One region of the Bacillus sp. 1A genome, then DNA from elsewhere that is predicted to be linked to it. Evidence: a T-box and tRNA genes for the amino acid it is inferred to sense, from the RefSeq annotation. Region 1 holds a T-box; the other regions hold tRNA genes.
What was found. A T-box is a leader RNA that pairs with one kind of tRNA and senses whether it is charged. The one in region 1 lies ahead of pheS (phenylalanine--tRNA ligase subunit alpha), so its partner is inferred to be a tRNA-Phe.

Region 1 (9,327 bases):
TTCAAGTGCTTCTCCGCCAGCGTATTTTGCCATTAAAGCAGCTGCGTGTTGAATTGCTTCAAATGTACGTGTTGGGTCGATTCCTTTTTCAAAACGTGCGCTTGATTCACTACGAAGACCTAAGTCTTTTGATGTACGGCGCACTGTTTGACCTGCAAAGTATGCAGATTCAATTAAAACGTTTACTGTCTCATTTGTAACTTCAGAATCCGCTCCGCCCATTACACCAGCAACAGCTAAAGCTTTTGTTCCGTTTGTAATTACAAGGTGGTGGCTTTGTAACGTACGCTCTTGATCATCTAACGTTTCAATTTTTTCGCCTTCTTTTGCAAGACGAACAACGATTTCTTTTGAACCTAATTTATCGTAATCGAATGCATGTAACGGTTGACCGTATTCCATTAAAATGTAGTTTGTAATATCAACTACATTGCTAATTGGACGAATGCCAGCTGCCATAAGGCGCGTTTGCATCCACATTGGTGATGGACCAATCTTTACGTTTTTCACCATTTTTGCAATATATAATGGGTTTTCTTCTTTCGCTTCTACACTTACAGAAATGTAATCAGAAGTTTTTTCTGCCGTTTCTTGTAAGCTGATAGCTGGAAGTTTTACTTCACGGCCATAAATAGCAGCGACTTCATATGCAACACCTAACATGTTTAAGCAATCTGCACGGTTTGGTGTTAAACCAAGCTCAAGTACTTCATCATGTAAGTTTAAAATTTCAAGTGCGTCTGCACCAACTTCAGCGTCACTTGGGAAGATGAAGATACCGTCTGCATATTCTTTTGAAACTAACTTTCCATCAATACCAAGCTCTTGAAGCGCACAAACCATACCGTGCGAAGCTTCACCGCGTAGTTTTGCTTTTTTAATTTTGAAGTTACCAGGAAGTACAGCACCAACTTTTGCAACTGGTACTTTTAAACCTTTTGCAATATTAGCAGCTCCACAAATAATTTGAACGGGCTCTTCTTCACCGATATCGATTAAACATTTGCTTAATTTATCAGCTTCTGGGTGTTTTTCACATTCTAATACGTGACCAACTACAACACCTTTTACACCTTTATTTAATACTTCAACACCTTCTACTTCAATACCACTTTTCGTGATTTTGTCTGCTAGTTCTTGTGCTGTTACATCCTTAATATCTACATACTCTTGTAACCAACGATATGATACGAACATACTTATCCTCTCCTTCCCTTACGCTCGTTTGAATTGTTGTAAGAAACGTACATCATTTGTATAGAAATGACGAATGTCATCTACGCCGTATTTCAACATTGCGATACGCTCTGCGCCCATACCGAATGCGAAACCTTGATATTCTTTTGAATCATAACCAGCCATTTCAAGTACGTTCGGGTGAACCATACCTGCGCCTAAAATTTCGATCCAGCCAGTTCCTTTACAAGTGCCGCAACCTTTGCCGTGACACATCATACAAGAAATATCCATCTCTACAGATGGCTCTGTGAATGGGAAGAAACTTGGACGAAGACGGATTTCACGATCTTCACCGAACATCTTTTTCACGAATACTTGCAGTGTACCTTTTAAGTCACTCATGCGAATGTTTTTATCAATTACAAGACCTTCAATTTGCATGAATTGGTGTGAATGCGTCGCATCATCGTCATCGCGGCGATACACTTTACCAGGACAAATAATTTTAATTGGGCCTTTTTCTTTATTATTTTCCATCGTACGTGCTTGCACAGAAGATGTATGTGTACGTAGTAACGTTTCTTCTGTAATGTAGAATGTATCTTGCATATCACGCGCTGGGTGATCTTTCGGTAAATTTAATGCTTCGAAGTTGTAGTAGTCTTTTTCTACTTCTGTTCCTTCAGCTACTTCATAACCCATACCGATGAATACATCTTCAATTTGTTCAACAACAGCTGTTAACGGATGGTGACAACCTGTTTCAACAGGACGACCTGGTAGTGTAACATCAATTGTTTCCGTAGCTAATTTCGCTTCAATTACTGCTTTTTCTAAGTTACCAATTTTGTCTTCTAAACGCGTTTGGATTGCTTCACGTACTTCATTTACTAATGCTCCCATACGTGGACGCTCTTCTGCTGATAATTTTCCCATGCCGCGTAATACTTCTGTAATTGGACCTTTTTTTCCTAAATATGCTACGCGTACGTCGTTTAAGCCCTTTAGCTCTTTCGCTTCTTCAATAAGCTCTAACGCTTTTTGCTTTAGCTCTTTTAAACGTGCTTCCATTTGGAACCCTCCTAATTTTAAAAATAAAAAAACCTCGCTCCCAAAAAGGGACGAGGTAAATTCGCGGTACCACCCTAAATTGACAGACCAGGTCTGCCCACTCATTAGTTATAACGATCAATTCTGACCGGAACGCCTTTACATATATATGGTCCTGGCGTCAACTCCAGAGGTGAATTCACTTCCGTCTACCATAAGAATGCTTTCAGTCTAAGGCATTCTCTCCCTATATGGCGATTTTGTAAGTTACTCTTCTCTATCAACGTTTTTCGTTATTTAACTTTTAATATAATATACTTCAACTTATTATAAGAAGTTTTTTATTTGTTCGCAACTGGGCTTTGTAAATAATACGTTAAAATCCCTGCTGCAACCGCAACATTTAATGATTCTGCCCCGCCGTAAATCGGAATATACAAGTTTTGATCCGTTTTTGCAAGAATTTCTTGGCTTACGCCGCTTCCTTCATTTCCTACAATTAATGCAAAACCACCAGCTGGCGTTACTTCACCATACGGAACTCCATTTTCAAGAGCTGTTCCATATACAGGAACGTTATTTTCTTTTAACTTGTCTACCCACTCTTCTAAGTTCCCTTTTACAACTGGTAAATGGAAAATAGAACCTTGTGTAGAGCGAAGCACTTTACTATTATATGCATCAACGCATCCTTCTCCAAGCACAACAGCATGAATACCAGCTGCATCAGCTGTACGAATAATTGTCCCTAAGTTGCCCGGGTCTTGAAGACCATCCAATAAAAGAAACTTTCCATCTGCAAGAGCTACTTCACTCTCATGTTTCTCACAAACAGCAAATACCCCTTGCGTCGTTTCTGTTTCACGTAGTACTTTTACGATTGCTTCAGGTACGATATACATTTCCACATCATTAACTGTCCAATCTTTCGGAAGATCTGTCTGATCAGAAACGATAAGTTCTGTTACAACTCCTGCTTTTAAAGCTTCTTCCACTAAGTGGAATCCTTCTACAAAAAATAAACCTTTTTTATCGCGCTCTTTTTTCGTCTGCAGCTTTTTCCACTGCTTCACACGCGGATTTTGCACTGAATCAATGTTTTTCATAATATGTATTTCCCTCTCTTCTTGTCTTATCATTATAGCCTATTTTTCATACATATTTACATAAAAAAGAACAAAAACTAACGTCAGTTTCAATTCTGAAGAAGAGGTGAAAATAATGAGTTTTAATTTACGCGGTGCTGTATTAGCGAATGTATCTGGAAATTCACAAGATCAATTACAAGAAACGATTGTCGATGCAATTCAAAGCGGTGAAGAAAAAATGCTTCCAGGTCTTGGCGTTTTATTCGAAGTCATTTGGAAAAATGCTGATGAAAATGAAAAACACGAAATGTTAGGAACACTGGAGCAGGGATTAAAAAAATAAACAATAAAAGGTCACCTTAGAAAAAAAACTAAGGTGACCTTTTATGTCTATAAAATTTTTCTTCTCCTAAACATTTCTACTTTACTAACGCTACCCCGATGGAGTACAATGTTCAAAATACATTTAAACCGATCGATTTTCTTTATAGACACCATTAGATAAAAAGGAGTGAATGTTTTATGCACCGTATTACGCTTGAACAAATTTTCAAACACCATATTACACAAAAATACGTAAATCGTTCTGGGATGGTCCACGCGATTGCTGTCGCTTACCATGCGTTTCACTTAGCTAAAAAGCATCACGCCTCAGTCGATGCTGCAACAAAAGCTGGTTTCCTTCATGATATCGGACATCACACATGGTACAGTGAGGGAGAATGGGATTATGACTTGTATAAAAAGAATGATATCCATGCAATTAAAGGAGCAGAAAGAGCTCATAAATTACTTATTAGATTAGGGGAACATCCGAAACTAGCAAAAGAAATTTCTATCGCGATTCTTCTTCATACAGATTCTTTCTTAGTACAGCAAGAAATTGAAAGGACATCTCTTCAAAACATTATTAAATGGGCAGACGAAGCAGATGAAGAACCGGGCGGAGCGCATCATTATAGAACGATTTCTTATGAAAAAGCACTTAAAGCTATTCAGCAGTTAGACCGATTGGTAGAACGTGAATTGCAAATAGAGCAATCAAAATCGAATAACAAGGCAGAACATAGTTATCAATGAGAAAGAGGCATCACTATAGGGTGATACCTCTTTTATTATTTTATGGAAAATACACCTTTATATGTAATATTTAAATATTACATATAAAAACAAAATACTTTACAATTAAATATACAAATATAAAGAGGTGATTTTACAAATGCAACCCGCTACACAACTTTCTAATGAACAGAAATACTCTATGTCATGGGGACAATTTATTAGCTCCGTTTTATTCGCTTTTTTCGGAACCGGACTTATTACTGTGTTCCTCGCAATGCCCTTAACAATTTATACAGCCGGTCTTACAGATAAAAAACAAATTGCCCTGTATGAATCTATTGCAAATACTGCAAGTATCGTATTACAACTAGCCGTGTTGTTATTCTTCATTTTTAAATTCGAACCCGCAAAAAAATTACTACTAAAATCTTTTAACTTTAAAGCACTTAAAGAATGGCATACATACGTATACTTACTTCTTTTCTTCACTATAAATATTTTACTCAATTACATCTTGTTAAATTATATGTTCCAAGACGCAACAAAGCAGCAATCTTCCGCACTTAACTTAGATGCTTTCAAGCAGTATCAAATATTATTACTTCTCGGCTTCGCAATACTTACACCAATTTTTGAAGAGCTGATTTTCCGTGGTTTTATACTCCGCTTCTTCTCAGAACGCTTTCCATTTTGGATTGCAGCTATCGTAACAAGCTTCTTCTTCGGTATCGCTCATACATACTCACTTGGCGTAATGGTAATTACTTTCTTCATGGGATTATTAATGGCTATTTTATGTAAAAAAACAAAATCCATTATTCCAGCTATGTTATTTCATATTATGAATAATATGTTGGCATTTTTGAGCTAAAAAGAGGTATCATTGCGATACCTCTTTTATTACAACTTCAAACTCTTCCGTTTGCACAGAACATCAATGTAAAATCATTACTGTCTGTAAATATTAGCTTCAAAATATCATTTTTACTACACTGATGACTTTTTTGTATAAATATTCTATAATCTTTATATATATAACTATAAAACAAGTAAGGATAGGTGATTCACTATTATACAAGCCACGCAACTAACTTACCCACAAAAACACCCTATGTCACTCTCACAATTTCTATTTTCACTCGTTTTTGCGATTTGGGGAACAGGATTCCTAGCCAATCTCTTTATAGGCCTTCCTACCGTTATTTATACAGAAGGTTTAACCGATCCAAAACAAATTGCTTTAACAAAATCACTTACTACTTTTGGGAGGCATTTATTTGTATTGTGCATTTTATTAATTTTAATTTATGCATATAAGCCATTAAGAAATTTAATTGTCCCAACACTAAACTTTACAGCATTAAAAAAAGTAAGCACATACATCTATATCATTCTTTTTTACGGACTACATATCGTTAATGATATATTTATAATTAATAATATTTTTCCTGATGCGGTAAAAGAGCAGTCATCCGCTTTAGACCTAGAAATGTTAAAACAATACAAACTATTATTGCTAATAGGTGGCGCTATACTTGTACCTATTTTTGAAGAACTTATAGTCCGCGGTATTATTCTTCACTTCCTACAACAGCGCTTCCCATTTTGGATTGCAGCGTTTGGGTCTAGCTTCCTCTTCGGAATAGGTCATATATACTCAACTGGTGTGATGTTTAGTATGTTCATCATGGGTCTATTTATGGCCATTTTATGTAAAAAAACAAAATCCATTATTCCAGCTATATTACTTCATATTATGAATAATATGTTAGCCTTTTTAGGATAAAGAGAGGTATCATCACGATACCTCTCTTTACTCTTTTATCACAACTTCGAACTCTTCTTCCGTTAGCACTTTTCGATAATCCGTTTTCTTTTCTCCTTCTTCACCAGAAGTTAGGACAGGTGTCAGTATAATTTTCGTTACATTATCCTCTAGTTTTTCAAACCGCCAATAACTATTTTTGGATAGTGTATGTCCTGAAACTGGTTTTAGCTCTTTCCCATCTTGATCTTTTCCCATAAATGTTACATCTAACTTTGTTCCGTTCAACATCTTATAGTTCAACTTCGCAGATATATGCGAAACTTTTAAATCTTCCACTTCTATTTTTTGACCATTTTCTAATTTAAAATGTTTATGGATTGGGATTGTTTTCGTTTCTGCTTTTAATTTGTCTCCAGATGCTTTAAAAGAAAATCCCCATTCTCCTTTTATTGATGTTTTACCTTTTAACGGCATAAGTCTTCTATATACAATTTGTATATCTAGTTCCCCATCCAATACCATTGGATTCATTTGTGAATCTTTCAAATTTGTAGTAGTAAAAAATGTGTATGTATAATCATTTACTTTTTGTTTACCTCCACCACCACTACCATTTAACTCTTTTCCATTTATATAAACATCTGGGTGCGGTAAAAAAATCCCCCCTAGATTAACACTGTTAGACTTAAACGTACTATTAACAATAATCTGCCCTTCATCTATCATCACTTCATCTAATCGTACTTCTACACCGTTATCATTAACTGTTTGTCCTATTGTCGTTTTATATTCTTTTAAAGGTTCCCCTCTACTGTTTACATAGTCTTCCATTTTACTTCCGATTAACGGTATATCCGCAATCATCCTTCTCATATCTACAGTCATCATCATAATAAATAATGCCGCAGCCGATGTTACAATCGCTACATTCCGTTTCGTATGAGCTTTGTTCTTGTTTATTTTTTTACGAATTCGCTTTTTTATTTTCTGTTTCTCTATGTGCGTTAAGTTAACCTCTTCATATTCATTCTCATCCATTTTTATATCATTTAACATTTCATATGGATCTTTCATTTTCTTCACCTCTTTTCTTATTTATTTCATCCGGTTATGTAAAAATAATGACCTTAACTTCTTCCGTCCTCTCGATAGACGATTGTATATAAAAGAAGTTTTCACTCCCATTTTCTCTGCAATATTTTCTACACTATCTTCTTCCACGTAATGCTTCATAAAGATTTCTTTATCGTTCTTCTTTAAATGATCTAATATATGTTCCATATCATTACTAATTTCATTTTTAGTCGTATCGGTATGCATCGCTATTTCACCTATTTGATCTAACCCTTTTTCATTTACTGTTTTCGCATATTTCTTCGCATAATCGATAGATTTGTATTTTGTAATAGCCGCGATCCAATTTTTTAAAGTATTTTTCTCTTCATCATACTTTTCAATATGATTCCAAATTGCTAATAACACATCATCCATACATTCCTCTTGTACATCTTGAAACGAAGCTAAATGCTTCTGAATAATACTTTTTATAAGTCCACCATACTCGTCGATAATAAAGTATAATGCTTTTTCATTCTTTTTCCTTAGCTGCATTGCAACGTTCTCTTCTGTAATTTTCATATGCACCCTCCTCTCTAACGTTCTCTATATCTATTAATTCGTATCATTACTTCTCATTTCTATCAATTTATACATATTTATTAATAATATCCAAAATAAACCTCATGTAGTAAAATATAACTGATTACTATAGAAGGAGACTATATATGTTGAGCTTACTTTGGGTTGTTTATATGCCACTTCTTGTTTTATGCGGATTGTTCGGTGGTATTTTTTTAATTGTTACTAGCATGAAACATCGTAAATTATTTGTTGGTTTAATGGGGCTACTTAGCTTCTCCTTTGTCACACTACCTTTTGTTTTTTGGGGCATGGGAGTGGATAGCAATACAATCCTCCCTATTTCAACAACTTTATATTGGATACTGTTTTCTTTAACTGGATTATTAGCAGGGGTAAGTGGAGTACAAGCCAAAATTAAAAGTATACGTAATATGGGATTCATTATTTTTACCACTGGAATATTAGGTGTTATCTTCTGGGAACTCATGTCTGTAGGTGATTCATTCTATATATAATATTTTTTAGCAACCTACAAATCGGAGGTAATACAAAAATGTTTGGAATATTAACTTGGATGATTTTAGCTCTTACTTTAATGTTATGCGCATTTATCGTTGGTACTTTTTTAATTATTGCTGGTATTAAATGTCGTAAATCACTTACTATTATAGCTGGTTTAATTAGCATTTCACTTATCGTTGTTCCTATTATTTGTATAGGTTATGGAATAGATTTAGAGGGGATGGTTCCAATTTCGGGAACTTTATATTGGGGTTTCTTCTCTTTAGCTGGACTATTAGCTATTATAAGCGGAAGAAAAATATCAAGTATTCGTTCTATGGGGACAATTTTATTTCTAGCAGGGCTGTGCTCCGTAACTGGTTATCATTTTTTATATCTCACTCTTTAAAAAGACAAAAAAGCAGGGAAATTAATTCCCTGCTTTTCTATTTGATTTATTGCCTGACGGTAAGAAGAACGATAACACCCAAGCAATCCCTGCGAGTATCGTTGCAATTAAGAAGGCATCGTTAATACCGTTAATTGCAGATAGCTTTGAAATTTGTCCAAATAATAGTTGCGTGCTCATCGCATCTCCTGCTTGCGCTGATCCAGCAATCGCTGCTAAACTTTGCCCCATGCCGTGTACTTTATCAACTAAAATTGGGTTTGACGTTGTTAACATGTTGCCGTAATCTGCTACGTGAGCAGTCGTTTGTTGCGTCATAAGTGTAATTAATATCGCTGTTCCAATTGAACCAGCTACTTGTCTTGACGTATTTTGCGTTGCTGTACCGTGAGAAATTAATTTCATCGGCAGTGCGTTCATACCTGCTGTCATAATTGGCATCATAATGAATGACATACCAATCGAACGTATAATATAATCCGTCATAATAACGCTATACGGTGTATCCATCGATAACGTTGTGAATTCATATGTCGCAAACGTTGTAATGGCTAAACCGACAATTGCTAACGGACGAATACCATACTTATCAAATAGTTTACCTGCAATAGGTCCCATGATCCCCATAA
Region 2 (9,327 bases), 4.0 Mb from region 1:
TGAAAATCCATTCCTTTATTTTTCGGACAAACAGTCTGACATGTATCACATCCATAAATACGATTTCCTATTTTGTCGCGGTATTCTTCCGGTAGGAATCCTTTCGTCTGTGTTAAAAATGCAATACATTTCTTCGAATCTAACTGTCCTCCTTGTATTAAAGCGCCTGTAGGACAAACATCAATACATTTTGTACAACTTCCACATTGATCTTCTATCGGTTGATCTGGTGGGAAGGGAACGTTTGTAATTATTTCTCCTAAATATACATACGAACCAAATTCAGGTGTAATAATAGCGCAATTCTTACCACTCCATCCAATACCGGCACGCTCCGAAACAGCTCGATCACTTAATTCACCCGTATCAACCATTGACTTAACTTCTATATCGGGAAGTTTTTCAATTAAATATGCTTCTAATTTTTGCAAACGATCTCGTAAAACAAGATGATAATCTTGTCCCCAAGAGGCACGACAAAAAATACCGCGGCGTTCTCCGCGCTTACTTAATGGTGCATTTTTTAATTTTGAAGGATACGCTAATGCAATCGCAATAATTGATTTTGCACCAGGTAGTAGAAGCTGTGGGTTCGTTCTCTTTTCTATATCAGGCTCTTCAAATCCAGATTGATAATTTAATTGTTGCTGTTGGATTAAGCGCTGCTTTAATTCCTCAAATGGTGAAGCACTAGCAAAGCCTATTTTATCTATACCAATTGTTTTACTATACGCAATTACATCTTGCTTTAATTGTTCAAAATCCATTCCTAATCGCCTGCTACTAAAAATATAGACAAATGTATATTCTTAGAGTATTCCTGCTTCTACGTGCCCTGCCTCGCTAATCACTTGCTACTACAGTTTGCTGTGACACTCCACAGGCGTAAATTCCGATGTAGCCCACCGTACATATATACAATCTATTTACGTTAGTATTGTATATTCTTTTGCTTGTAAAAGGTTGATCGCTGCGTTCAAATCTCTATCCATTACATTGCCACATTCACATGTATATACTCGGTCAGATAACTTTAAATCCGCTTTCTTTTGACTGCAACATGAGCATAACTTTGACGATGGATAAAACCGGTCTACTTGACGTAATTCAATTCCATATTCCTCACATTTCGTCAAAAGCCACGTTTTAAAAGCAAAAAAAGACTGCTTGGCAATTGTTTTAGATAAATGTTTATTCTTCATCATACCTTTCACATTCAAATCTTCCACTGTAATAAACGTTGGCTTGGTTTTCACCACATTCGTTACAATAGACTTTACATACTCTATTCGAATATTCGCTAATCGAGCATGCAACTTTTGCACTCTAAGAACATTTTTATCTATATTCACTCTTTTATTAGTAACAGATTTTTCACCTCTCTTTTTTAGATTTTCAAATTTACGTGCTAAAGAGCGTTGTTCACGTTTTAACCGTTTTTCTATCTTTTTTACTTTTATTGTTTTGTTGATGTTTTCATGAACGATACCATCGCTACGTGTAGCAAAATCCTTCACTCCTAAATCAATCCCTAGACCTATTTTATTGAGTGCCAACTTTGTTGCCATTTCTTCCAATTCGCAAAGTACAGATACAAAATATCTTCCTGCTCTTTGATATACTGTGCCACTTTTTACAGTTGCATTTTTAGGGATATATCCATATTCTTTTAACCTTACCCAACCAATTGTAGGAACTTTGACTCTATGTCTTTCTACTGTCCAATCTGTTTTGTTGTTTTTCGGAAAGTAGCACTTCACATCTTGCTTTCTCTTTTTTTTATATCGTGGAAACTTAGATAAACCTTTAAAAAACCGCTTAAAAGCTTTATCTCCATTCATAATCGCTTGTTTTACCGCTTTGCTCGACACTTCTTTAATCCACTGGTCACACTCTTTTGTATGAATATTGTTCAGCCATTTGGAAAAGTCATAGCCACTAAGAAATTTCCCCTCCGACTCATATGCCTCTTTATTTTTAGAGATATACAGGTTATATACATATCGACACACCCCAATAGTTTGACGGATTTTATTAATTTGTTCAGTTGTCGGTTTGATTTCTATTAAATATGTTCTTTTCATAAGTCTCCATCCTCCGACATTTTCTTTTTGTATTTTCTCAACCCATATATTCTACAGCTAAATACATGAATGATAGATATTAAATCCTGAACAAGTTCTTCTTGAATCCCCATATATTCCTTATACTGTTCTTCTGTATAGTATCTTCTTCCTTTTGGGTTTCGGTAAGCAGGTAAAACACCTTGATTGTCCCACCTTTGTAATGTCTTAACAGAGACATTAAGCATTTCTGAAAATTCTTTTGGTTTATATTGTTTCATAATTACTTTTTACTATATACGCACATTTTTGTTTACTGTTTCTTTCTCCTCAGATGAATTCACCCTTTATGTAACGTCTATATTAGTTAGCAATTCACTTTTGGAATACTATTCTTTACTTCTATTTTCGCATAAAATAATGTTTTCCAAACATTAAAAAACGCAATGCCTCGTTTATCTTAGAAACGAAACACTGCGTTGATCACAATTTATAGAAAAACATTTAATAAAATTTGGAGCGGGTGAAGAGAATCGAACTCTCGACCAGAGCTTGGAAGGCTCTTGTTTTACCACTAAACTACACCCGCAAATATGAAATACATATAAGATATTAGAATAACTTATGTAAAGTAGTATAGCATGTAAAAAAAACGGAAGCAAGAATTTTATCGAAAAAAGTCGAAAAAGTGATGAGTAGCTCATCACTTTTTCAATTCTTTATCAATCGCCTTCTTCATACTATCGAAATCAGGGTTTGCAAGATTTCCGTTGACATATACTGAAGGAGCACCTTGAACTTTTAATTTTTGAGCACGATCTGAATCTTTACGTACTTTTTCTTTCATTTCTTTACTGTGTAAATCTTTCTTAAATTGTTCTACATCAACTTTCGGAAGCTTCTCTTTCACAATGTTAAGAAGTAATTCTTCTGTAATCCATTCTTCCGTGTCTTTCTTTTGACTTTGATAAATCTCATCGTAGAAAATCCAGAATGAATCTTGATCTTGTTTATAAATTGCTTCACCAGCTGCTGCACCTAAATCAGAGTCTTTTCCGATAAATGGGAAGTTAATAAAGTATAACTGCACTTTACCTTTATCGATATACTCTTCTTTTAATCGTGGTAATACTGTTACATCCCAAGTACGACAAGCAGGACATTTGAAGTCTCCAAATTCAACTACCTTAACTGGGGCATCATCTTTCCCTAAAGATTGTTGTGTGGAATAAGCAAACATCTCATTCCCTTTATCTTTTTTGTCATTTATGATGCTATACGCTATTGTTCCGATTACAATCAATACTGCGATAGAAAAAACTACACCAAGAACCATGAGTTTATTTGATTTCATATACATTCCTCTTTAAATTCATATTCTGTATACAACATTGTACACAATACACATAATATCAACACTTATATATGTCACGCAATGAACACGCTCACATAAATTACAAAAACACAATATTTGTGACGATATTGTGTCACAATTTGTCACAATTTATTCAAAAAAAGGAAGCTCCTATGTAGGAACTTCCTTTAGCTTACTGCTTTTTCACGAGAACTATTTAACATCGACCGCTCTGTTTTTATATCATGACGAATTACTAATTTCTCACTAACTGCTTGCACATACTCATCATGATTGATATAGCCTTCTTTCTCCATTAATCTCAAAACGACATTTCGTCTCTCTACGGCCTTATCATAATTTTGTGCAGGTGAGTAATAAGCGGGTGCCTTTACTACAGCAGCCATCATTGCACTTTCAGCCAACGTTAATTGGCTCACCTTTTTACCGAAGTAAAGGTTTGCTGCTTTTTCAATTCCCCATGCTCCTTCTCCGTAATAAATATTACTTACATACAATTTTAAAATTTCATCCTTCGTAAATGTACGTTCAATTTTTTTCGTATAAAAAATTTCTTTCCACTTACGAGAAAATGTACGTTCATTCGTTAAAAAAGCATTTTTGGATAACTGCTGTGTAATTGTGCTTCCGCCTTGCACAACACCACCAGCCTTTATATTCTCAACAGACGCTCTGACAATCGCTATATAATCTAAACCATTATGATGATAAAACCTTTTATCTTCTGTCGCAATAAATGCATGTGTTAATGATTCTGGCACCTCTAACTTAGCCGGTACATGTAATTTACTAATATCACTTTGCTCGATCATTACATTTCCAATGAATAATAACGTACAACTTAACAATAATAATAAAATAATGGCTTTATAAAAGAATTTAGTCATTGGATTTAATGCAACTTTTTGATGATAGTTCACCCTAGATAATACTCGTTCTTTCATCTTGAACACCTCTTTTCCACACAGCGTATAACTCTTACTTTAAGAATACCTTGTTGTAAAAAAACATCCCATCGATTTCTCTTACACGTACCTTACATCATTGTAAGGTATAAAAAAGTATTGTATCACAGTCTTTTTTTATCTACTATTCATCTGAAATATTGAATATAGATTATGCTAAACCAATAGCAGAGTATACCTTAAGCCTATACTTCCCTATTAAAACACCCTATTTTCATTATATCATCTACAAATATATATATTTGTAAGTATCTAGTAATCTAAATGTATACAATATATCATACATTATACAGAACAAACGTTCTAAAAATCAACACTAACACTATTATTATTTTGACCTTTTTCTTAAACAGTATACAAAAAAGAGTAGTGATTTGATTGTATCTCAAACCGGCTACTCTTTTCTTTACAATCTACCTATTAAATTATATGGCTGCACTTCCCACGTTTCGTACGGAATACAATGTGTTGCTCTCATCGCATCAAGCGTTCTGGATTTCATATGAGGACGCGTTATATACTCATCTATGTTCTCTTCATTTAAAGCAACAAATTTAGCCTCTTGTATTTCTTCAGGTTGAATTTTTATTTCACCGCTCACATATGCGACTTTAAAAACAACAGATCAAATATGCATAGAAGCATTATAGTAAACACCTGTAACTCCAACCGGCTTCACAGTTAAACCCGTTTCCTCAAACATTTATTTCCCTACAAATTGCTTGATCGAGCGCTTCTCCTTCTTCCACCTGTCCTCCTGGCAACTCCCACGTATCCGATCGCCAATGTACTTTAGCTAATAACACTTCATCTTTTTCATTTGTTAAATAACCTGCTACAGCAACGATATGCTTTGGTGTTTTATGTTCCATATTAAGCCTCCTAGCAATAATGAATATTTCACATATCCCTATAAGCATATTCCCTATCTAAAACAAAATACCTTTACTAATTCATCCTCTTAATTAACTTCATGAAAAAAAGCCCCTATCCGTTAAATGAATAGGGGCTTCTATCGTATTATTCTCCTAAGTCTACGTTGTGGTAAACTTGTTGCACATCTTCTAAATCTTCTAATGCATCAACCATTTTTTCAAATTGTACTTGAGCATCTTCAGGAAGTTCTACATCACTTTGTGCAAGCATTGTTAATTCTGCAACTGTGAATTCTTCAACACCAGCATCTTTAAGTGCAGATTGTACGGAATGGAATTGATCAGGTTCAGCATACACGATAACAGAATCTTCTTCTTCTAGAATGTCACGTGCATCAACATCTGCTTCCATTAAAATTTCAAGAACTTCATCTGATGTTTTACCTTCAAGACCGATAACAGCTGTCGCATCAAACATGTAAGCTACAGAACCGTTTACACCCATGTTACCACTGTTTTTGCTAAATGCAGCTCGTACATCTGCTGCAGTACGGTTTACGTTATTTGTAAGTGTATCTACAATTACCATAGATCCGTTTGGTCCGAATCCTTCATAACGAAGCTCGTCATAATTTTCTTCTGAACCGCCTTTTGCCTTTTCAACTGCACGATCAATAATTGTTCTTGGCACGTTGTATGTTTTCGCACGTTCTAATACAACTCTAAGCGCTTGGTTTGATTCTGGATCTGGCTCGCCTTGTTTTGCTGCCACATAAATCTCACGTCCAAATTTCGCGTATATACGGCTTGTATTTGCATCTTTTGATGCTTTTTTTTCTTTAATATTATTCCATTTACGACCCATACTTTCCACTCTCTTTCCCGTTTTAAATCTACATAAAAATATTAATATGAAATATAATGTGTATTCAACACATTTTTAAAAGAAATATAAAAAGTTCATTTTTGATTCATATTACAGACATAATATAAATTACTATCATTTTGTTCTTTCGACAAGTTATATTATACATGAATTTCTACATTTATTACGAATTTTAGAAGCACATAGTATAATTTAACAAAAAAGACTCTAACAGAAATGTTAGAGTCTTTTTATATCGCTGATACATATTTCTATAATTTCCCTATAACTACTTTCTATCGTTATATAATAAAAACAGGAAAAAATTTGAAGAAAGATGGAAGGAGAATTATGACACATTCACATGAGAAAAAAGCACATGGTCTGAAAGGAATAGGAGAGCAGTTAAACCCAACTATCTATCAAGTGAGATTCATGAAATTAGATGAACCAATTCAATTTGAGTCGTTTCCTGAATTAAAGGAATTAGGAGATTGGTTGAGTACTTCAACGCACATGTGGGCGTGCCACTCAACTATGTACAAGTACAACAAAGAAGAGTTTGAAAAGAGGTTTTTAGAAATTACAAACTTAACCGTTGATAATGTACTAATATCTACTGGTGCTATCGGATTTAACTTCATGTCACCGGGGTGGAGAAATTCTCTCTAGAGTGCTCGAAGGGAATATTGTATATACAATATTTTGCTGGAATTTTATAGAATACCACACTTAAAAGGATAAAAATGAATGTTTGTTTTTATCCTTTTAATGTTTCGCAGTTTACTCACCGTACACTTTTTGTGCTTATTTTGTCATGTAATGAAAAGAAAACACAAAAAAACTCTATACTAATTGTATAGAGTTTTTTACGCCGTTCATGATACCGATGGTCGGGGTCGAACCGACACTCCCGAAGGAACACGATTTTGAGTCGTGCGCGTCTGCCAATTCCGCCACATCGGCACAAAAGAAAGGCGGCAACCGGATTTGAACCGGTGGTAAAGGTTTTGCAGACCTCTGCCTTACCACTTGGCTATGCCGCCATGTTAAATTTTATTGGAGCGGAAGACGGGATTCGAACCCGCGACCCCAACCTTGGCAAGGTTGTATTCTACCACTGAACTACTTCCGCAAAAATGGCTGGGCTAGCTGGATTCGAACCAGCGCATGACGGAGTCAAAGTCCGTTGCCTTACCGCTTGGCTATAGCCCATCGAATTCTTACTTAATTATATGTAAGTATCAATTAGATTATTTGTAATTTTAAAAATAAAAATGGGGCGACTGATGGGAATCGAACCCACGAATGCCGGAGCCACAATCCGGTGCGTTAACCACTTCGCCACAACCGCCATGTTGTGTAAATATATTTGGCAGGGGCAGTAGGAATCGAACCCACACTGGAGGTTTTGGAGACCTCAGTTCTACCTTTAAACTATGCCCCTATGTAAATGGTGGAGGGGGGCAGATTCGAACTGCCGAACCCGAAGGAGCGGATTTACAGTCCGCCGCGTTTAGCCACTTCGCTACCCCTCCGAAACTTACATGGTGCCGGCTAGAGGACTTGAACCCCCAACCTACTGATTACAAGTCAGTTGCTCTACCAATTGAGCTAAGCCGGCGTATATTATTAAGATAAATGGTGGCTCGGGACGGAATCGAACCGCCGACACGAGGATTTTCAGTCCTCTGCTCTACCGACTGAGCTACCGAGCCTTATTAAAATGGCGGTCCCGACCGGGGTCGAACCGGCGATCTCCTGCGTGACAGGCAGGCATGTTAACCACTACACCACGGGACCATTTGGTTGCGGGGACAGGATTTGAACCTGCGACCTTCGGGTTATGAGCCCGACGAGCTACCGTGCTGCTCCACCCCGCGATAATACTATTCATATAATTTATATGGTGGAGGATGACGGGATCGAACCGCCGACCCCCTGCTTGTAAGGCAGGTGCTCTCCCAGCTGAGCTAATCCTCCAAAAGTGGTGACCCGTACGGGATTCGAACCCGTGTTACCGCCGTGAAAGGGCGGTGTCTTAACCACTTGACCAACGGGCCAAATATGATAAATCCTATGGCGGAGAGCAAGGGATTCGAACCCTTGATACGCTTGTGACGTATACACGATTTCCAATCGTGCTCCTTCGGCCAACTCGGACAGCTCTCCAATGGCTCCGCAGGTAGGAATCGAACCTACGACCGATCGGTTAACAGCCGATAGCTCTACCGCTGAGCTACTGCGGAATAATATTGCCTGGCAACGTCCTACTCTCACAGGGACAAGGTCCCAACTACCATCGGCGCTAGAGAGCTTAACTTCCGTGTTCGGTATGGGAACGGGTGTGACCTCTCTGCCATCATTACCAGACATTATTCTTTTGAGACAATCATTATTATAACTTATTTACTTTAAAAGTCAACAAGTTTTTTTATGTTCTCTCAAAACTAGATAACATTGCTACATATTATATGGTTAAGTCCTCGATCTATTAGTATTCGTCAGCTCCACATGTCACCATGCTTCCACCTCGAACCTATCAACCTGATCATCTTTCAGGGATCTTACTAGCTTACGCTATGGGAAATCTCATCTTGAGGGGGGCTTCATGCTTAGATGCTTTCAGCACTTATCCCTTCCGCACATAGCTACCCAGCTATGCCCTTGGCAGAACAACTGGTACACCAGCGGTGCGTCCATCCCGGTCCTCTCGTACTAAGGACAGCTCCTCTCAAATTTCCTACGCCCACGACGGATAGGGACCGAACTGTCTCACGACGTTCTGAACCCAGCTCGCGTACCGCTTTAATGGGCGAACAGCCCAACCCTTGGGACCGACTACAGCCCCAGGATGCGATGAGCCGACATCGAGGTGCCAAACCTCCCCGTCGATGTGGACTCTTGGGGGAGATAAGCCTGTTATCCCCGGGGTAGCTTTTATCCGTTGAGCGATGGCCCTTCCATGCGGAACCACCGGATCACTAAGCCCGACTTTCGTCCCTGCTCGACTTGTAGGTCTCGCAGTCAAGCTCCCTTATGCCTTTGCACTCTACGAATGATTTCCAACCATTCTGAGGGAACCTTTGGGCGCCTCCGTTACACTTTAGGAGGCGACCGCCCCAGTCAAACTGCCCACCTGACACTGTCTCCCGGGTCGATAAGACCCGTAGGTTAGAATTTC
Region 3 (9,327 bases), 3.8 Mb from region 1:
TCTTTTTCTTTCCACACTAATATAGTTCTTTCTTTCCCTTCACCTTTCGGATGACAAGGTACAAGTAAAGAAAATAATTCAGCGAAATTATTTGGTTCTATATATGTATCTGTAACCAAATTCCAATTTGGATCGCGCTGTACAGCCCTCATATAATTCCCCTTCCCTTTTGTCTACATAGGAAATATTAATCCATTATTACATCATTAACAATGAATATTGTTATATTCGAAATCTATCATAATACTTATATCTATCAGTATATCATTTTTTCTCTTATTTAAAATTAAGAATGACAAATTTAAATAAACTGTTGAAATTACTAACTGTATACTTATTATATAATGGCTCAGATACATCATGCTAACATATTAGCTTAACCCTATATACTAGAATAATGTATCTGATGTTTATACGTAACTTATTCCACTAATTAAAGTCTCACTTCATTCCGTATGCTCTGATATTTCACTTAAAGCAAATCCCGCTTGATCATCTGCCGATTCTTTTATAGCTAAATCTCCTAGTGCTAACATCCCAACGAGTTGACCACTCTCAACTACTGGCAATCGTCTAATTTGATACTGTGCCATTAACTCTGTAGCCTTTTCAATAGGTTCATCTGGAGAAACTGAAACAATGTTTGTTGTCATTACATTTGTAATTTTATTAGATCCAGGATGTTTCTCAGCAATCCCACGAACAACTAAATCTCGGTCCGTAACAAGCCCAACAACTTGCTCATTTTCAACAACTGGAATCAATCCAATCGATTCTTCTTTCATCTTTACAGCAGCCTCATATACATTGTCTAGCGGTGTACAATGTACAACATCAGTACTCATAAAGTCTCTCACTCGTGTCATTTTTGTCTCCTCCTTTTTATACATACCATAGCTTTTCCTAAATCCCTTTATTTATTTCAGGAAAATCAGTTGATAAAGGAGGATTCCACAAAATAAAAAAGAGTCAGCATATTGCTGACTCTTTTTTTTATGACCCGTACGGGATTCGAACCCGTGTTACCGCCGTGAAAGGGCGGTGTCTTAACCACTTGACCAACGGGCCATGGCTCCGCAGGTAGGACTCGAACCTACGACCGATCGGTTAACAGCCGATAGCTCTACCACTGAGCTACTGCGGAATAATATATGGTGGGCCTAAATGGACTCGAACCATCGACCTCACGCTTATCAGGCGTGCGCTCTAACCAGCTGAGCTATAGGCCCATACACTTTTACAGGGGCAGTAGGAATCGAACCCACACTGGAGGTTTTGGAGACCTCAGTTCTACCTTTAAACTATGCCCCTAAAGGATGCCGACTAGAGGACTTGAACCCCCAACCTACTGATTACAAGTCAGTTGCTCTACCAATTGAGCTAAGTCGGCATAAAAAAATGGTGGCTCGGGACGGAATCGAACCGCCGACACGAGGATTTTCAGTCCTCTGCTCTACCGACTGAGCTACCGAGCCAACATAAATGGCGGTCCCGACCGGGGTCGAACCGGCGATCTCCTGCGTGACAGGCAGGCATGTTAACCACTACACCACGGGACCATTTGGTTGCGGGGACAGGATTTGAACCTGCGACCTTCGGGTTATGAGCCCGACGAGCTACCGTGCTGCTCCACCCCACGACAATATAATGTTTTTTAAAAAATGGAGGAGGTAGAGGGATTCGAACCCCCGCGCGACTCTCGCCGCCTGTCGGTTTTCAAGACCGATCCCTTCAGCCGAACTTGGGTATACCTCCATGAAGGAAAAAATAAAAATTTTATTATTATATGTATCTAAACCATTTAAAAAGAAAATGGAGGAGGTAGAGGGATTCGAACCCCCGCGCGATTCTCACCGCCTGTCGGTTTTCAAGACCGATCCCTTCAGCCGAACTTGGGTATACCTCCGAGACATATAATAAATAAAGTGGAGCCTAGCGGGATCGAACCGCTGACCTCCTGCGTGCAAGGCAGGCGCTCTCCCAGCTGAGCTAAGGCCCCATGTTTTTGGGAATATCGGGAAGACAGGATTTGAACCTGCGACCCCCTGGTCCCAAACCAGGTGCTCTACCAAGCTGAGCCACTTCCCGTTAATAAAAGCGCGCCCGAGAGGAGTCGAACCCCTAACCTCTTGATCCGTAGTCAAACGCTCTATCCAATTGAGCTACGGGCGCATATGGTGCCGAGGGCGGGGGTCGAACCCGCACGGTGGTCACCCACCGCAGGATTTTAAGTCCTGTGCGTCTGCCTGTTCCGCCACCCCGGCATGTCATATTGAAAATTGGAGCGGAAGACGGGATTCGAACCCGCGACCCCAACCTTGGCAAGGTTGTATTCTACCACTGAACTACTTCCGCAAGACATGTTTGAGTTATTTTATTAAAAGTGCGGGTGAAGGGAGTCGAACCCCCACGCCAAAGGCGCTAGATCCTAAGTCTAGTGCGTCTGCCAATTCCGCCACACCCGCATATTTTGTTAAAATGGTGAGCCATGAAGGATTCGAACCTTCGACCCTCTGATTAAAAGTCAGATGCTCTACCAACTGAGCTAATGGCTCTTAATGGCTGGGCTAGCTGGATTCGAACCAGCGCATGACGGAGTCAAAGTCCGTTGCCTTACCGCTTGGCTATAGCCCATTAATTAAGAATGGTGGAGGGGGGCAGATTCGAACTGCCGAACCCGAAGGAGCGGATTTACAGTCCGCCGCGTTTAGCCACTTCGCTACCCCTCCGACATATATGGTGGAGGATGACGGGATCGAACCGCCGACCCCCTGCTTGTAAGGCAGGTGCTCTCCCAGCTGAGCTAATCCTCCATTTTGCCTGGCAACGTCCTACTCTCACAGGGACAAGGTCCCAACTACCATCGGCGCTAGAGAGCTTAACTTCCGTGTTCGGTATGGGAACGGGTGTGACCTCTCTGCCATCATTACCAGACTATATTCATTTAAGACAAGAATCATTTTAACTTATTTAACTTTTAAAGTCAACAAGTTTTTTATATTCTTTCAAAACTAGATAACATTGCTTCATATTATATGGTTAAGTCCTCGATCTATTAGTATTCGTCAGCTCCACATGTCACCATGCTTCCACCTCGAACCTATCAACCTGATCATCTTTCAGGGATCTTACTAGCTTACGCTATGGGAAATCTCATCTTGAGGGGGGCTTCATGCTTAGATGCTTTCAGCACTTATCCCTTCCGCACATAGCTACCCAGCTATGCCCTTGGCAGAACAACTGGTACACCAGCGGTGCGTCCATCCCGGTCCTCTCGTACTAAGGACAGCTCCTCTCAAATTTCCTACGCCCACGACGGATAGGGACCGAACTGTCTCACGACGTTCTGAACCCAGCTCGCGTACCGCTTTAATGGGCGAACAGCCCAACCCTTGGGACCGACTACAGCCCCAGGATGCGATGAGCCGACATCGAGGTGCCAAACCTCCCCGTCGATGTGGACTCTTGGGGGAGATAAGCCTGTTATCCCCGGGGTAGCTTTTATCCGTTGAGCGATGGCCCTTCCATGCGGAACCACCGGATCACTAAGCCCGACTTTCGTCCCTGCTCGACTTGTAGGTCTCGCAGTCAAGCTCCCTTATGCCTTTGCACTCTACGAATGATTTCCAACCATTCTGAGGGAACCTTTGGGCGCCTCCGTTACACTTTAGGAGGCGACCGCCCCAGTCAAACTGCCCACCTGACACTGTCTCCCGGGTCGATAAGACCCGTAGGTTAGAATTTCAATACAGTCAGGGCGGTATCCCACCAGCGCCTCCACCGAAGCTAGCGCTCCGGTTTCAATGGCTCCCGCCTATCCTGTACAAACTGTACCAAAATTCAATATCAGGCTACAGTAAAGCTCCACGGGGTCTTTCCGTCCTGTCGCGGGTAACCTGCATCTTCACAGGTACTATAATTTCACCGAGTCTCTGGTTGAGACAGTGCCCAAATCGTTACACCTTTCGTGCGGGTCGGAACTTACCCGACAAGGAATTTCGCTACCTTAGGACCGTTATAGTTACGGCCGCCGTTTACTGGGGCTTCAGTTCAGAGCTTCGCTTACGCTAACCCCTCTCCTTAACCTTCCAGCACCGGGCAGGTGTCAGCCCCTATACTTCGCCTTACGGCTTCGCAGAGACCTGTGTTTTTGCTAAACAGTCGCTTGGGCCTATTCACTGCGGCTTTCCGTTAAGAAAGCACCCCTTCTCCCGAAGTTACGGGGTCATTTTGCCGAGTTCCTTAACCAGAGTTCTCTCGCACACCTTAGGATTCTCTCCTCGCCTACCTGTGTCGGTTTGCGGTACAGGCACCTTTTATCTCGCTAGAAGCTTTTCTTGGCAGCGGGGAATCAAAGACTTCGCTCCATAAGGAGCTTCCCCATCACAGCTCAGCCTTCATGATAAGCGGATTTGCCTACTTATCAGCCTAACTGCTTGGACGTGCACAACCAATCGCACGCTTCTTCTATCCTTCTGCGTCCCTCCATTGCTCAAACGATAAAGAGGTGGTACAGGAATATCAACCTGTTGTCCATCGCCTACGCCTGTCGGCCTCGGCTTAGGTCCTGACTAACCCTGAGCGGACGAGCCTTCCTCAGGAAACCTTAGGCATTCGGTGGACGGGATTCTCACCCGTCTTTCGCTACTCATACCGGCATTCTCACTTCTAAGCGCTCCACCAGTCCTTCCGGTCTGACTTCACTGCACTTAGAACGCTCCCCTACCACTGATACCATTGGTATCAATTCGCAGCTTCGGTGGTGTATTTAGCCCCGGTACATTTTCGGCGCAGAGTCACTCGACTAGTGAGCTATTACGCACTCTTTAAATGGTGGCTGCTTCTAAGCCAACATCCTAGTTGTCTAAGCAACTCCACATCCTTTTCCACTTAATACACACTTTGGGACCTTAGCTGGCGATCTGGGCTGTTTCCCTCTTGACTACGGATCTTATCACTCGCAGTCTGACTCCTAAGGATAAGTCATTGGCATTCGGAGTTTGACTGAATTCGGTAATCCGATGAGGACCCCTAGTTCAATCAGTGCTCTACCTCCAAGACTCTTACACTTAAGGCTAGCCCTAAAGCTATTTCGGGGAGAACCAGCTATCTCCAGGTTCGATTGGAATTTCTCCGCTACCCACACCTCATCCCCGCACTTTTCAACGTGCGTGGGTTCGGGCCTCCATTCAGTGTTACCTGAACTTCACCCTGGACATGGGTAGATCACCTGGTTTCGGGTCTACGACCACGTACTAAACGCCCTATTCAGACTCGCTTTCGCTGCGGCTCCGCCTCTTCAGCTTAACCTCGCACGGGATCGTAACTCGCCGGTTCATTCTACAAAAGGCACGCCATCACCCATTAACGGGCTCTGACTATTTGTAGGCACACGGTTTCAGGATCTCTTTCACTCCCCTTCCGGGGTGCTTTTCACCTTTCCCTCACGGTACTGGTTCACTATCGATCACTAGGGAGTATTTAGCCTTGGGAGATGGTCCTCCCAGATTCCGACGGAATTTCACGTGTTCCGCCGTACTCAGGATACATTCAAGAGAGAACGAAGTTTCGACTACGGGGTTGTTACCCTCTACGACGGACCTTTCCAGGTCGCTTCGTCTACCTCGTTCCTTTGTAACTCCGTATAGAATGTCCTACAACCCCAAGAGGCAAGCCTCTTGGTTTGGGCTATGTTCCGTTTCGCTCGCCGCTACTCAGGAAATCGCATTTGCTTTCTCTTCCTCCAGGTACTTAGATGTTTCAGTTCCCTGGGTCTGTCTTCCTTACCCTATGTATTCAGGCAAGGATACCATACCATTACGTATGGTGGGTTTCCCCATTCGGAAATCTTCGGATCAAAGCTTACTTACAGCTCCCCGAAGCATATCGGCGTTAGTCCCGTCCTTCATCGACTCCTAGTGTCAAGGCATCCACCGTGCGCCCTTTCTAACTTAACCAAACTAAAATTAAAAAATATGAGCTACACTGTTATCTAGTTTTCAAAGAACATACATTTATATATGAGAGATAGTTCTCTCAAAACTGAACAAAACGAAACACGGAAACTTATATTGATGAACAGCGTTCATCAATTCTCCATAGAAAGGAGGTGATCCAGCCGCACCTTCCGATACGGCTACCTTGTTACGACTTCACCCCAATCATCTGTCCCACCTTAGGCGGCTGGCTCCATAAAGGTTACCCCACCGACTTCGGGTGTTACAAACTCTCGTGGTGTGACGGGCGGTGTGTACAAGGCCCGGGAACGTATTCACCGCGGCATGCTGATCCGCGATTACTAGCGATTCCAGCTTCATGTAGGCGAGTTGCAGCCTACAATCCGAACTGAGAACGGTTTTATGAGATTAGCTCCACCTCGCGGTCTTGCAGCTCTTTGTACCGTCCATTGTAGCACGTGTGTAGCCCAGGTCATAAGGGGCATGATGATTTGACGTCATCCCCACCTTCCTCCGGTTTGTCACCGGCAGTCACCTTAGAGTGCCCAACTTAATGATGGCAACTAAGATCAAGGGTTGCGCTCGTTGCGGGACTTAACCCAACATCTCACGACACGAGCTGACGACAACCATGCACCACCTGTCACTCTGCTCCCGAAGGAGAAGCCCTATCTCTAGGGTTTTCAGAGGATGTCAAGACCTGGTAAGGTTCTTCGCGTTGCTTCGAATTAAACCACATGCTCCACCGCTTGTGCGGGCCCCCGTCAATTCCTTTGAGTTTCAGCCTTGCGGCCGTACTCCCCAGGCGGAGTGCTTAATGCGTTAACTTCAGCACTAAAGGGCGGAAACCCTCTAACACTTAGCACTCATCGTTTACGGCGTGGACTACCAGGGTATCTAATCCTGTTTGCTCCCCACGCTTTCGCGCCTCAGTGTCAGTTACAGACCAGAAAGTCGCCTTCGCCACTGGTGTTCCTCCATATCTCTACGCATTTCACCGCTACACATGGAATTCCACTTTCCTCTTCTGCACTCAAGTCTCCCAGTTTCCAATGACCCTCCACGGTTGAGCCGTGGGCTTTCACATCAGACTTAAGAAACCACCTGCGCGCGCTTTACGCCCAATAATTCCGGATAACGCTTGCCACCTACGTATTACCGCGGCTGCTGGCACGTAGTTAGCCGTGGCTTTCTGGTTAGGTACCGTCAAGGTGCCAGCTTATTCAACTAGCACTTGTTCTTCCCTAACAACAGAGTTTTACGACCCGAAAGCCTTCATCACTCACGCGGCGTTGCTCCGTCAGACTTTCGTCCATTGCGGAAGATTCCCTACTGCTGCCTCCCGTAGGAGTCTGGGCCGTGTCTCAGTCCCAGTGTGGCCGATCACCCTCTCAGGTCGGCTACGCATCGTTGCCTTGGTGAGCCGTTACCTCACCAACTAGCTAATGCGACGCGGGTCCATCCATAAGTGACAGCCGAAGCCGCCTTTCAATTTCGAACCATGCAGTTCAAAATGTTATCCGGTATTAGCCCCGGTTTCCCGGAGTTATCCCAGTCTTATGGGCAGGTTACCCACGTGTTACTCACCCGTCCGCCGCTAACTTCTTGAGAGCAAGCTCTCAATCCATTCGCTCGACTTGCATGTATTAGGCACGCCGCCAGCGTTCATCCTGAGCCAGGATCAAACTCTCCAATAAAGTTAGTTTGTCTAGCATCTAAAAATAAAAATTGACGTTTCACGTTGTTTGTTTCGTTCAGTTTTCAAAGAACTTGTCTGCCACTCCAAAAGCGACTTCATTATATTAACATCTTCGTTTTTTGATGTCAACTAAGTTTTAAAATTTCTTTTTTGTCGTTTTCTGCGTTTCCGCATCAGCGACGTTTATTAATATACCATCATGATTTTTAAATAACAAGTGTTTTTTTAAAAAAAACAAAAAAATATCCATCCTACTTTCTTCTATATAGAGACGCCTCATCCCATCTACGGAAAACAGCTATTTAAATTGTATACCAATACACTCTAGTTAACCAAACTGTATTTCATAACCCCTTCCTAGATTTTCATTCTCTTCTATATTAACGTCCTGATCATTTGCTTCTCTATAGACTAACAATATAAAAACAAATCAATCCAAACTAAAAAATAGATTCACCACTTCCTACATAAAGCGAACATGCCGACTTTTAGTTTTGTTCCTCCACACAAACTATTAATTGAACGAATCGGTTGTTTACAGACAGCTCGATTAGGTAATAGTCTTATCGCTCGGCGAATAGCGGAATAAATAACGAAATTCCAACAAAAACATTAACTTAAGATTATTGTTAGAATTTTTTTACATTTAATTAATGAAAAATATCCATTTTTTGTTATATAGTAAGGAAGTGCCCACAAAACTATAAATACTAATGGAGGAATTATCTTATGGATAGGTTAACAAAGTTTTCATTAAAAAACCGAGCCGCTATTATTATCATGGTTTTTCTCATTTCCATACTCGGCGTTTATTCTGGTTCTAAATTGCCGATGGAGTTTTTGCCAAGCATCGATAATCCCGCAATAACTGTCACGACATTATCTCAAGGGCTTGATGCTGAAACGATGACCAAGGAAGTAACTGATCCCCTCGAAAAACAATTTCGTAATTTAGAACATATTGATGGCATCACTTCCTCCACACACGAAGGATTATCACGTATCGACATTACATATACATCCAAAGCAGATATGAAAGACGCAGCACGTGAAGTCGAAAAAACCATTAATACAATTAAATTACCTAAACATGCAATGAAACCCGTAGTTAGCCAACTAAATACTTCTATGATTCCACTCGCTCAAATTGCTATCCAGAAGCAAAACGGATTTTCAAAAGCAGATGAAAAACAAATCGAAAAAGAAATCGTACCACAACTCGAAAGCATTGATGGTGTTGCCAACGTTATGTTTTTCGGAAAATCAGCCTCTGAATTATCTATCATACTAGACCCAAACCAATTAAAAGATAAAAACGTAACAACAGAACAAATATTAAAGGTTTTACAAGGAAAAGAAACTTCCACTCCAGCTGGAGCAATTACCGTTAATAAAGAAGAATATAACCTTCGTGTCATTGGGGATATAAAAAATGTAGATGATATTAAAAACATAACCGTTGCACCTCAAGTAAAATTACAAGATGTTGCTCAAATTGAACTTAAACAACACTACGATACAATCTCACATATAAACGGAGAAGAAGGAACCGGATTAATCATTATGAAAGAGCCAAGTAAAAATGCAGTTGCAATCGGAAAGGAAATCGATAAGAAAATCAAAGATATAAGTAAACAATATAAAGATCAGTTTTCTATTAAACTTTTAGCC

Region 2: it encodes a tRNA-Phe, which carries the amino acid that the T-box ahead of pheS (phenylalanine--tRNA ligase subunit alpha) is inferred to sense. The anticodon was not compared.
Region 3: it encodes a tRNA-Phe, which carries the amino acid that the T-box ahead of pheS (phenylalanine--tRNA ligase subunit alpha) is inferred to sense. The anticodon was not compared.

What each region holds. Positions count from the first base shown of each region.
Region 1 covers NZ_JBQYLZ010000001.1:2,018,532-2,027,858, reverse strand. The annotation lists gene pheT (phenylalanine--tRNA ligase subunit beta) at 1-1,197, opposite strand, end outside; gene pheS (phenylalanine--tRNA ligase subunit alpha) at 1,216-2,250, opposite strand; T-box leader at 2,294-2,522, opposite strand; gene ACUN0F_RS10220 (TrmH family RNA methyltransferase) at 2,571-3,368, opposite strand; gene sspI (small acid-soluble spore protein SspI) at 3,451-3,660, shown strand; gene ACUN0F_RS10210 (HD domain-containing protein) at 3,840-4,397, shown strand; gene ACUN0F_RS10205 (lysostaphin resistance A-like protein) at 4,537-5,250, shown strand; gene ACUN0F_RS10200 (lysostaphin resistance A-like protein) at 5,491-6,165, shown strand; gene ACUN0F_RS10195 (DUF4179 domain-containing protein) at 6,193-7,221, opposite strand; gene ACUN0F_RS10190 (sigma-70 family RNA polymerase sigma factor) at 7,243-7,785, opposite strand; gene ACUN0F_RS10185 (hypothetical protein) at 7,932-8,303, shown strand; gene ACUN0F_RS10180 (ammonia permease) at 8,342-8,698, shown strand; gene ACUN0F_RS10175 (DHA2 family efflux MFS transporter permease subunit) at 8,720-9,327, opposite strand, start outside.
Region 2 covers NZ_JBQYLZ010000001.1:6,040,329-6,049,655, forward strand. The annotation lists gene queG (tRNA epoxyqueuosine(34) reductase QueG) at 1-767, opposite strand, end outside; gene ACUN0F_RS30885 (RNA-guided endonuclease InsQ/TnpB family protein) at 927-2,084, opposite strand; gene ACUN0F_RS30890 (MerR family transcriptional regulator) at 2,081-2,344, opposite strand; tRNA gene ACUN0F_RS30895 (tRNA-Gly) at 2,579-2,652, opposite strand; gene ACUN0F_RS30900 (DsbA family protein) at 2,767-3,417, opposite strand; gene ACUN0F_RS30905 (transglycosylase domain-containing protein) at 3,606-4,382, opposite strand; partial or broken gene ACUN0F_RS30910 (NUDIX hydrolase) at 4,810-5,275, opposite strand; gene ACUN0F_RS30915 (YebC/PmpR family DNA-binding transcriptional regulator) at 5,424-6,143, opposite strand; gene ACUN0F_RS30920 (DUF3884 family protein) at 6,495-6,815, shown strand; tRNA gene ACUN0F_RS30925 (tRNA-Leu) at 7,028-7,109, opposite strand; tRNA gene ACUN0F_RS30930 (tRNA-Cys) at 7,119-7,189, opposite strand; tRNA gene ACUN0F_RS30935 (tRNA-Gly) at 7,204-7,278, opposite strand; tRNA gene ACUN0F_RS30940 (tRNA-Gln) at 7,284-7,358, opposite strand; tRNA gene ACUN0F_RS30945 (tRNA-His) at 7,422-7,497, opposite strand; tRNA gene ACUN0F_RS30950 (tRNA-Trp) at 7,517-7,590, opposite strand; tRNA gene ACUN0F_RS30955 (tRNA-Tyr) at 7,598-7,681, opposite strand; tRNA gene ACUN0F_RS30960 (tRNA-Thr) at 7,692-7,767, opposite strand; tRNA gene ACUN0F_RS30965 (tRNA-Phe) at 7,786-7,861, opposite strand; tRNA gene ACUN0F_RS30970 (tRNA-Asp) at 7,871-7,946, opposite strand; tRNA gene ACUN0F_RS30975 (tRNA-Met) at 7,950-8,026, opposite strand; tRNA gene ACUN0F_RS30980 (tRNA-Val) at 8,051-8,126, opposite strand; tRNA gene ACUN0F_RS30985 (tRNA-Glu) at 8,132-8,206, opposite strand; tRNA gene ACUN0F_RS30990 (tRNA-Ser) at 8,224-8,315, opposite strand; tRNA gene ACUN0F_RS30995 (tRNA-Asn) at 8,318-8,392, opposite strand; rRNA gene rrf (5S ribosomal RNA) at 8,401-8,516, opposite strand; rRNA gene ACUN0F_RS31005 (23S ribosomal RNA) at 8,618-9,327, opposite strand, start outside.
Region 3 covers NZ_JBQYLZ010000001.1:5,831,300-5,840,626, forward strand. The annotation lists gene ACUN0F_RS29885 (DUF3965 domain-containing protein) at 1-152, opposite strand, end outside; gene ACUN0F_RS29890 (CBS domain-containing protein) at 447-866, opposite strand; tRNA gene ACUN0F_RS29895 (tRNA-Glu) at 997-1,068, opposite strand; tRNA gene ACUN0F_RS29900 (tRNA-Asn) at 1,070-1,144, opposite strand; tRNA gene ACUN0F_RS29905 (tRNA-Ile) at 1,153-1,229, opposite strand; tRNA gene ACUN0F_RS29910 (tRNA-Trp) at 1,241-1,311, opposite strand; tRNA gene ACUN0F_RS29915 (tRNA-Thr) at 1,318-1,390, opposite strand; tRNA gene ACUN0F_RS29920 (tRNA-Phe) at 1,400-1,475, opposite strand; tRNA gene ACUN0F_RS29925 (tRNA-Asp) at 1,484-1,559, opposite strand; tRNA gene ACUN0F_RS29930 (tRNA-Met) at 1,563-1,639, opposite strand; tRNA gene ACUN0F_RS29935 (tRNA-Ser) at 1,663-1,755, opposite strand; tRNA gene ACUN0F_RS29940 (tRNA-Ser) at 1,814-1,906, opposite strand; tRNA gene ACUN0F_RS29945 (tRNA-Ala) at 1,927-1,999, opposite strand; tRNA gene ACUN0F_RS29950 (tRNA-Pro) at 2,015-2,088, opposite strand; tRNA gene ACUN0F_RS29955 (tRNA-Arg) at 2,099-2,172, opposite strand; tRNA gene ACUN0F_RS29960 (tRNA-Leu) at 2,176-2,264, opposite strand; tRNA gene ACUN0F_RS29965 (tRNA-Gly) at 2,281-2,355, opposite strand; tRNA gene ACUN0F_RS29970 (tRNA-Leu) at 2,385-2,465, opposite strand; tRNA gene ACUN0F_RS29975 (tRNA-Lys) at 2,480-2,555, opposite strand; tRNA gene ACUN0F_RS29980 (tRNA-Gln) at 2,560-2,634, opposite strand; tRNA gene ACUN0F_RS29985 (tRNA-Tyr) at 2,646-2,729, opposite strand; tRNA gene ACUN0F_RS29990 (tRNA-Val) at 2,738-2,813, opposite strand; rRNA gene rrf (5S ribosomal RNA) at 2,819-2,934, opposite strand; rRNA gene ACUN0F_RS30000 (23S ribosomal RNA) at 3,036-5,957, opposite strand; rRNA gene ACUN0F_RS30005 (16S ribosomal RNA) at 6,103-7,654, opposite strand; gene ACUN0F_RS30010 (efflux RND transporter permease subunit) at 8,386-9,327, shown strand, end outside.